4 regions of the Vreelandella sp. GE22 genome follow, and region 1 is predicted to be linked to each of the others. Evidence: predicted binding sites of a transcription regulator. Region 1 holds the regulator's gene; each other region holds the start of a gene.
The links. The regulator FliA, encoded in region 1, starts transcription of late flagellar genes. The targets are predictions, from matches to a motif close to CTAAAGTTNNNNNNNNNNCNGCCGATA.
Positions count from the first base shown of each region.

Region 2: ACWHRL_RS02560 (flagellin N-terminal helical domain-containing protein) is a predicted target of FliA. The motif match lies at 1,319-1,345, and genes of this name have one in related genera.
Region 3: ACWHRL_RS02550 (flagellin N-terminal helical domain-containing protein) is a predicted target of FliA. The motif match lies at 986-1,012, and genes of this name have one in related genera.
Region 4: fliD (flagellar filament capping protein FliD) is a predicted target of FliA. The motif match lies at 739-765, and genes of this name have one in related genera.

Region 1 covers NZ_OZ309110.1:133,762-135,964, forward strand. Annotated here, with positions in the region: gene flhF (flagellar biosynthesis protein FlhF) at 1-113, shown strand, start outside; gene ACWHRL_RS00620 (hypothetical protein) at 110-631, shown strand; gene ACWHRL_RS00625 (flagellar protein FlhE) at 638-1,060, shown strand; gene ACWHRL_RS00630 (RNA polymerase sigma factor FliA) at 1,087-1,785, shown strand; gene ACWHRL_RS00635 (motility protein A) at 1,826-2,203, shown strand, end outside.
Region 2 covers NZ_OZ309110.1:523,261-525,463, reverse strand. Annotated here, with positions in the region: gene ACWHRL_RS02565 (hypothetical protein) at 1-284, opposite strand, end outside; gene ACWHRL_RS02560 (flagellin N-terminal helical domain-containing protein) at 351-1,247, opposite strand; gene ACWHRL_RS02555 (flagellin N-terminal helical domain-containing protein) at 1,489-2,203, opposite strand, start outside.
Region 3 covers NZ_OZ309110.1:520,646-522,848, reverse strand. Annotated here, with positions in the region: gene ACWHRL_RS02550 (flagellin N-terminal helical domain-containing protein) at 22-912, opposite strand; gene ACWHRL_RS02545 (flagellin N-terminal helical domain-containing protein) at 1,191-2,084, opposite strand.
Region 4 covers NZ_OZ309110.1:518,379-520,581, forward strand. Annotated here, with positions in the region: gene fliD (flagellar filament capping protein FliD) at 1-660, shown strand, start outside; gene fliD (flagellar filament capping protein FliD) at 812-2,161, shown strand.

The sequences.
Region 1 (2,203 bases):
AAACATCTCGCAAGCGCCGCGATACCGCGCTACTCGACGCGCTGATGCATATGTTGATGACCCGGGACGCCATCCGCCAACTGGGTAGCGTCAGCCGCGAGGCCCTGGCATGAGCGGCGGCGACCAGGCATCGGGGCTGCGCCAGTGGGCGAGCCTGCGCAACGAAGAGCGCGCGCAGCAGGCTGTGAGCGAGCACGCCGAGCCCGAGGTGGACACCCAAGCAACCCCGCCGGCAAGCGACGCCGCCACGCCGGTGGTCAAGACGCCGCTGGCAGTGGTGGGGCTACCGACGAAAAGCGTCGCCCCGGTCAAAGAGCGCCTGGGCGAGTGGGCCGAACTTGGCCGGCGCTGGGCGGCGACCCCGGAAAGCTGGGAGGTCGTCCCGGTGGATGCCAGCGAGCCGATGGAGGCGCTTTGCGAGCGCTATTCACGCTGGGCGCTTTGGGTGCGCAGCGACGCGGACGCCTTCGCGAGCATGTATCGCACGCTGCGCCAGCTCAACGACAACCAGGGGCCCCGCCAGCTACTGGCGCTGCACGAGCCCGGCTTGCCCCGCGAAGGGCTTTTAGACAATTTGCAGAAGGCGGCGGCGAATTATCTGAATATCGAACTGCTGCTACTAGCGCGGTAGGCCACAATGAAAAAGCGTTTTCTGAAAAAGAGTCTTCAAGGCGTCGCGCTACTAATGGCGATGGGGGCGAGCCTGACAGTGACCGCTCAGGCGGGCACAGGCAGCTGGAGTAAGGAGGTCACCGGTATGATGGTGGCCATGAGCGACCGGGCGGTCAGCAGTCAGGTTTTGGCGCCGCCGCCGGTAGCGGAGATCGCCCAGGGGCGTATCGAAGGCGTTCACTGGCGGTATGAGGCACCGTTCGGCGCCGCGCTGCATGCTTGGCTTTGCCACCCCGAGCGCTGCGTCGAGCTAAGCGGCCAGCGCGGAAGCGAAACCGGGTTTGCCGGGCTTTCCGCCGATGCGCCGCTGGCGTTTCGCTTCGCGTTGGGGCGCGGGCAGCGGCCGATGCGGGTAAAAGGGCTTCACGTGATTGTGAACTACCAGTGACGAGTGTATAGCCACGAGGCACGAGGATGTATACAGCACAAGGCAGAATTCAACACAGCGAAATGGTCACTCAGCACATGCCGCTGGTGCGCCGCCAGGCGCTGGCGCTGCAGGTCCGCCTGCCGGCGAGCATCGAACTCGATGATCTGATTCAGGCCGGCATGGTCGGCCTATTGGAGGCGCTCGGGCGCTTTGACGCCTCCCAGGGGGCGAGCTTTGCCACCTTTGCCAGCCAGCGGATTCGCGGGGCAATGGTCGATGAGCTGCGCACCCGGGATTGGCTGCCGCGCAGCGTGCGGCGTTCGGCCCGGGCCATGGACGAGGCGGTCCGCCATCTCGAACAGAACCTGGGTCGGGCGCCGGAGGAGGGCGAGATCGCCCGGCATCTGGACATGCCGCTCGGCGAGTATCACCAACTGCTCAACGACGCCAACAGCGGCCACCTGCTGCCCTTCGAGGAGCTTCTGGAAGAGGGCGGGGAACCCGCTCAGGAGGCGCTGAATGCGCCTTTTGAGGAGCTTTTGGATGGTCAGCAGCGCGAAACTCTGATCGCGGCGATCGAAGCGCTGCCCGAGCGGGAAAAGCTTTTGATGGCGCTTTACTACCAGGAGGAGCTCAACCTGAAAGAGGTGGGCGCAGTACTGGGGGTGACCGAATCGCGTGTTTCACAGCTGCACAGCCAGGCGATTAGCCGTCTGCGCGCGCGGCTGCACGAGCCAGATTGACGCATTTTAACCGTTAAACCCAACCGGCGAGGAGCCGTCGATGAACCCCTCTACCTTGATCGGTATATTTGCCAGTATTCTGCTACTGGTTAGCGTGCTGTTTTTCACCGCGGAATCCCCGGAGAGCTTTCTCAACTTGCCCGGGCTTGCCATCGTGGTGACCGGCACCCTGGCGGCGACCTTCATCAGCTACCCGCTCAAGGAGGTACTGCGGGTGGTACGCCTGGTGGGGCTGGTATTTCGCCGCGAGAACACCTACGTGCGCGACGATATCAACGAGCTGGTGTCCATGTCGCGGCTCTGGTTCAAGGGCGACGTACGGGCGGTGGAGCGCGAGCTCGAACACACGCGCAACCCGTTTCTGCGCACCGGCATTCAGCTGGTGATCGCCAACACCAAGGAAGATGAAATTTTCGAC
Region 2 (2,203 bases), 390 kb from region 1:
TTTCTGATTTTGCTATCAAAAACCAAAAAAGCACCTTCTTCTCTTAAAAAGACGTATTTATCCTTGGTATCGAAATAGCAAATACTACCGTTATTAATATTTTCGGATTTTTTCTCCGCGCCTTCTGATGAGACGACGGTCACACTCCCCTTGACCACCAAAATCGCCTCGACCGCTTCCTTCTTGATGTCGACGAAGCGCTCCGTGTCCACCATGCTCGCTCCTTCAGGCAGCTCCAGAGTCTCTTCACCCGCCAGCAGAGCAAGAACGTCCAGGTTTTTCATTTATCCCCCTAATAATAAAAAGGGCCGATATAGACTATCGGCCCTTTGTTACTTATCTTAAATCGATTAACCCAGCAGAGACAGTACGGACTGCGGGGTCTGGTTCGCCTGGGCCAGCATGGACGTACCTGCCTGCTGCAGGATGTTGGCACGGGTCATGTTGGACACTTCCACCGCGTAGTCGGCGTCTTCGATGCGTGAACGCGCTTCGGACAGGTTGGTGGTGGTGGTCGCCAGGTTATCGATGACCGAGTCGAAACGGTTCAGCGTGGCACCCAAAGTAGCGCGGTTTTCATCGAGCGTTCCGATGGCGCTATCCACGGAATTAATCAACGCTTGAAATTCGTCATTGCCGATTGATTCGCCTTCATCAGGGGTAAGTGCTTCGGCTGCTGCTTTTACGCTAATAGTTGCATTTGCAGGGACGTCGCCACCATCAAATACACCTAAACTCTCACTGGATGCATTAATGGTAGTGACCGTGATTGTATCGTTACCGGTAGTGCCAGCACCCACCTGAATGTTCAGGTCTGTGCCAGCACCTTCTGCAGACAAGAGACTTGTGCCGTTAAAGTTGTTGCTACCCGCAACACGGTCAATCTCGGCAATACGCTCAGTGATCTCGGTGGCGATCGCCTTACGGTCGTCAGCGGTGTTGGTATCGTTGGCGCCCTGTACCGCCAGTTCACGGATACGCTGAAGGTTGTCGTTGATTTGATCCAGACCGCCTTCCATGGTTTGTACCAGTGAGATACCGTCGCTGGCGTTACGGCTCGCCTGATCCATGCCCTTGATCTGGGCAGTCATCTTGTTGGCGATGGCCTGACCGGCCGCGTCGTCGGAAGCGCTGTTGATGCGCAGACCAGAAGAGAGACGCTCTTGCGCCTGAGCCAGCATGCCCTGAGATTTGTTCAGGTTGTTCTGGCCAATCATGGAGGTGACGTTGGTGTTGATAACGGACATGGAAGTGCTCCCTTAAAGTTTGGCTGGCCGAAGGGCCTGCTATTCGGCGCTTGTGTCGCCGTTACTATAATTAACGACCATTTAGACGATTACTTTAGAAAATAAACGACTGCGGAATGAAAAAAGTGTTTTCAAACCTCCATGAGGACGGCTCCGCCACGACATGAGAAATACGGTTGAGAACTCAATAAAACGGGGCCTTTCGGCCCCGTCATGGTGTAACGCTACCTATAGCGTGCTATTAACCCAGCAGAGACAGTACGGACTGCGGCGTCTGGTTCGCCTGCGCCAGCATGGAGGTACCGGCCTGCTGAAGAATGTTGGCACGGGTCATGTTGGACACTTCCACTGCGTAGTCAGCATCTTCGATACGTGAACGCGCTTCGGACAAGTTGGTGGTGGTGGTCGCCAAGTTGTCGATGACCGAGTCAAAGCGGTTCAGCGTGGCACCCAAGGTAGCGCGCTCTTCATCAAGTGTTCCGATGGCACTGTCTACCGAGTTAATCAAGCTTTGAAAACCCGCATTAGTGGCGCCTTCACCCGTGATGGCAGTAGCCGCTTCGCTCAGACTAGCAACCGCAACAATTCCTGCATCTGTATCTGCATCAACAGTACCTAGAGCCGTACTGGATGCATCAATTGTAGCGACCGTGATAGTGTCGTTAGTGCTAGTACCAGCACCCACCTGAATGTTTAGAGGGCCATCACCCGCACCAGACAAAAGGTTTGTGCCGTTGAAGTTGTTGCTACCCGCAACACGATCGATTTCGGCAATGCGCTCAGTGATCTCGGTGGCAATCGCGGCGCGGTCATCGGCGGTGTTGGTGTCGTTAGCGCCCTGTACGGCCAACTCACGAATACGCTGCAGGTTGTCGTTGATCTGATCTAGACCGCCTTCCATGGTTTGTACCAGTGAAATACCATCACTGGCGTTACGGCTCGCCTGATCCATACCC
Region 3 (2,203 bases), 390 kb from region 1:
CCCGTGTAATGGCTGAGAAGATTAGCCCAGCAGAGAGAGTACAGACTGCGGCGTTTGGTTGGCCTGGGCCAGCATGGAGGTCCCCGCCTGCTGAAGGATATTGGCGCGGGTCATGTTGGAGACTTCTTCGGCGTAGTCAGCATCTTCGATACGCGAGCGCGCTTCGGAGAGGTTGGTTTCGGTTGTGGCCAGGTTATCGATCACTGAATCGAAACGGTTAAGGGTGGCACCCAACGTGGCACGTTCCTCGTCGAGTTCTCCAATTGCACTATCCACCGAGTTGATCAAACTTTGAAAATCGCCATTACCAACGTCTTCACCAGAGATAGCGTCGGCTGCGGCACTTAAATTAGCAACCCCATCGTTCCCACCCTCGGCTGCAACTTCACCCAAGCTTTCGCTAGACGCATTAACGGTAGTTACCGTGATAGTGTCATTGCCGGTAGTACCAGCACCAACCTGAATTTGCAGATCCGTGTTGTTACCATCATCGCCACCAGACAAAAGGCTTGTACCGTTAAAGTTGTTGCTACCTGCAACGCGATCGATTTCGGCGATACGCTCGTTAATCTCGGTAGCAATCGCTTCGCGGTCTTCAGCTGTGTTGGTATCGTTGGCGCCTTGTACCGCCAGCTCACGAATACGCTGAAGATTATCGTTAACCTGGTCGAGACCGCCTTCCATGGTCTGCACCATGGAAATGCCGTCGCTCGCGTTACGGCTTGCTTGGCTCATGCCGTCGATTTGCGCGGTCATTTTGTTGGCGATGGCCTGACCAGCGGCATCGTCAGAAGCGCTGTTGATGCGCAGACCAGAGGAGAGACGTTCTTGCGCCTGAGCCAGCATGCTCTGCGAAGAGCTCAGGTTGTTCTGGCCGATCATGGAGGTGATATTCGTATTGATTACAGACATGAGTATTTTCTCCTGGAAGTATAACTGGCCAGCGGGCCAACTTTGCGACGTTTGTCATGCCGCTACCCCTTGGTAACGGCTGCTCGTGCAAACTCTTTAGAAAACAATACGTTTTTTATGTAAGGGAAAGTAACATTAGCTACTCAACACCCAAGACACCGCGCTTAAGCTCCCGCCATGCGGCGATTTTCAAAAAACTCAATTAACAAAAATTGCGGGTTAAAAAACCAAAAAAACGGGGCCTATTGGCCCCGTCATGGTTTGGCACTAGCGTACTATTAGCCCAGCAGAGACAGTACGGACTGCGGGGTCTGGTTGGCCTGGGCCAGCATGGAGGTACCGGCCTGCTGCAGGATGTTGGCACGGGTCATGTTGGACACTTCCACCGCGTAGTCGGCGTCTTCAATGCGTGAACGCGCTTCAGACAGGTTGGTAGTAGTGGTCGCCAGGTTGTCGATGACCGAGTCGAAACGGTTCAGCGTGGCACCCAGGGTGGCGCGGTTTTCATCGAGGGTTCCAATGGCGCTATCTACTGAGTTAATCAAACTCTGGAAGTTCGCATTAGAGGCGCCGCCATTCGCGATAGCAGCAGCTGCTTCACTTAAATTATTAGCCCCAGGAACCCCGTCCTCCTCTGTTCCAACTGCATCAACTTGACCTAGCCCAGTACTGGACGCATCAATTGTAGCGACCGTGATAGTGTCGTTAGTGCTAGTACCAGCACCCACCTGAATGTTTAGAGGGCCATCACCCGCACCAGACAAGAGGTTTGTGCCATTGAAGTTGTTGCTACCCGCAACACGATCGATCTCAGCAATACGCTCAGTGATCTCGGTGGCAATCGCTGCACGATCATCAGCGGTGTTGGTATCGTTGGCGCCCTGAACCGCCAGTTCACGAATACGCTGAAGGTTGTCGTTGATCTGATCCAGACCGCCTTCCATGGTCTGAACGAGCGAGATACCGTCGCTGGCGTTACGGCTCGCCTGATCCATGCCCTTGATTTGGGCGGTCATTTTGTTGGCAATGGCCTGGCCAGCCGCATCGTCAGAAGCGCTGTTGATACGAAGGCCGGAAGAGAGACGCTCTTGCGCCTGAGCCAGCATGCCCTGGGACTTGCTCAGGTTGTTCTGGCCGATCATGGAAGTGATGTTGGTGTTGATAACAGACATGAATTTAATCCTCGGTGTTTAGTGGCCTGGGAGAGGCCCATGAATCGGCACTTGCATCGCCGTTATTATAATTAACGGCCTGTCGCCCCACTTCTTTAGCTCTTTTGCACTTTTTTATA
Region 4 (2,203 bases), 380 kb from region 1:
GAAGCCATTCAGGGCATGACCCTGAATCTCACTGAAGCGGGCGCCTCGAGTACCATTAGCGTCGAACAGGATGACGAAGCGTTGCGGAAAAACGTTGATGCCTTCGTTGAAGGCTTCAACTCGCTCAAGGATACCTTGACGCGCTTGACCAGTTTTGACGCCGAAACCGGTCAATCAGCAGGTCTGAACGCCGACGCCACTACTCGGGCGGTCGAGCGTGATCTACGTCAGGCCATTACTAGCGTAGTGGATGGCGATGGCTTTAGCGTGCTTTCTGACATCGGCATTTCACTGCAAACCGATGGTAAGCTTGAAATCGACGATGACAAGTTGGACAACGTCATCGCGACGCAGCCCGATACGCTTGCCAGCTTTTTTGCCGGCAGTAGCGATGAAACGGGTATGGCCGGGCAAATCAATGTTTCTCTCGAGCGCATCGTGGGCGACGGAGGACGTCTGGATACGGCTGAAAGCAACGCTGAAAGCCGTGTTGGAACGTTAGAAAATCGTTTCGCCCGCACCGAGGAGCGCATCGATCAGACTATCGCGCGCTTTCGCGCCCAGTTTCAGGCAATGGATAGCATGGTGGCGCAGATGAACCAGACCAGCAGTTACCTGAGCGAGCAGTTGGGAATGCTTGGCCAGAACAACCAGTCGTGATCGCCAAGCGCTACTCGTGAGACAGGAAATGCCCGGCGTTTGCCGGGCATTTTTACAGGATTTTAAGAATCTTAACCGCTAAAGTTTGTCGTTTATCAGCCGATAGAGTATTTAACTGTACTTCTCTACTACTTACTAGAGGACTAACCTCATGGCGTCTATTACGGCATTGGGTGTGGGGTCTGGATTGGATTTGTCGGGATTGGTGGATCAGCTTAATGCGGCCGAACGCCAAAAGCTCGTTCCCATCCTTGAGCAGAAAAGTGCTCAGCAAACCAAAATTTCTGCTTATGGGCGCCTGGAATCCGCAATGGATAGGGTGCAGAACTCTATTACGGCGTTGAACGATGCCGCTACTTTCAATCAGCAAAAAAGTACGGTAACGGGAGAAGGCGTACTGGCGACGGCGAGCGAAAAAGCCAATCCGGGTCGCTATGAGGTGACGGTTTCCCAACTGGCGCGCGGCGGCAGCGCTGCGTCCAATAGCGTGGCACTGGACCAGGAGCTTACGGCAACCGATACGAAGTTGACGCTTAATTTTGGGGCTGGCGATACGCAAACAAGCTACGGCGTCGATATTAAAGCAGGCAGTACCCTGGCTGAGGTTCGTGATCAGATCAATGCGGATAAAGAGTCTGGCGTTACGGCTTCGCTCATCAATGATGGCAAAGGGTATCGCCTGGCGTTGAGCTCCAAGGAAACGGGCAAAGAGGCTTCGCTGGCAGGGTTTTCAGGGCTGACCTCCCTTTCGATGGACCCCACCACGCTACGTGCTGGCCAGGATGCCGAGTTGAATGTCAACGGCATCGCGATTACGAGTAAAAGCAATCGGGTAGAAGAGGCTATCCAGGGAGTAACGCTCAACCTGACCGCTGCCTCCCTGACCCCATCCACGCTTGTAATCGAGCGTGATGAGGCGTCACTGAAAGAAGCCATCAATGCCTTCGTTAGCAACTATAACGAAATGAAGTCCACCGTTGGCCGTATGACCGAATTCAAGGGCGAAGGTAAGACATCGGGCGATTTAGTGGGCGACCGCACCGTTCGCACTATCGAAAACCGTCTGCGTCAGGATGTAACGGGCAACTTTGGAACGAGCGATATAACGCGGCTTGCTCAAATGGGTATCGACATCGACAAGCAGGGCCGCCTCCAGGTCGATGAAGCCAAACTGGATGAAGCAATTGCCAATAACTCCGAAGGTTTGGCTGCCTTTTTCGCAGGTGATACGAAAGAAGATGGTTTTGCAGGGCGCATAAGTTCGACACTCAAGGATATAACGGCAGATGACGGCATCATTAAAAGCTCCATCGGCAGTGCTGAGCTGCGAATAGAGAGCCTGGACCAGCGCAAGCTGCGTATGGAAGCCAGCATCGAGCGAAGCACTGAGCGCTACCGTAAGCAGTTTGCGGTGCTTGACGGCATGCTCGCCCAGATGAACTCCATGAGCAGCTACCTCTCTCAGCAGTTCGATATGATGAGCGCTATGCAGAAGAAGTAGGTCGTATTTTCCTGGCTGGGTCAGAACGCTTTTGACGTAACA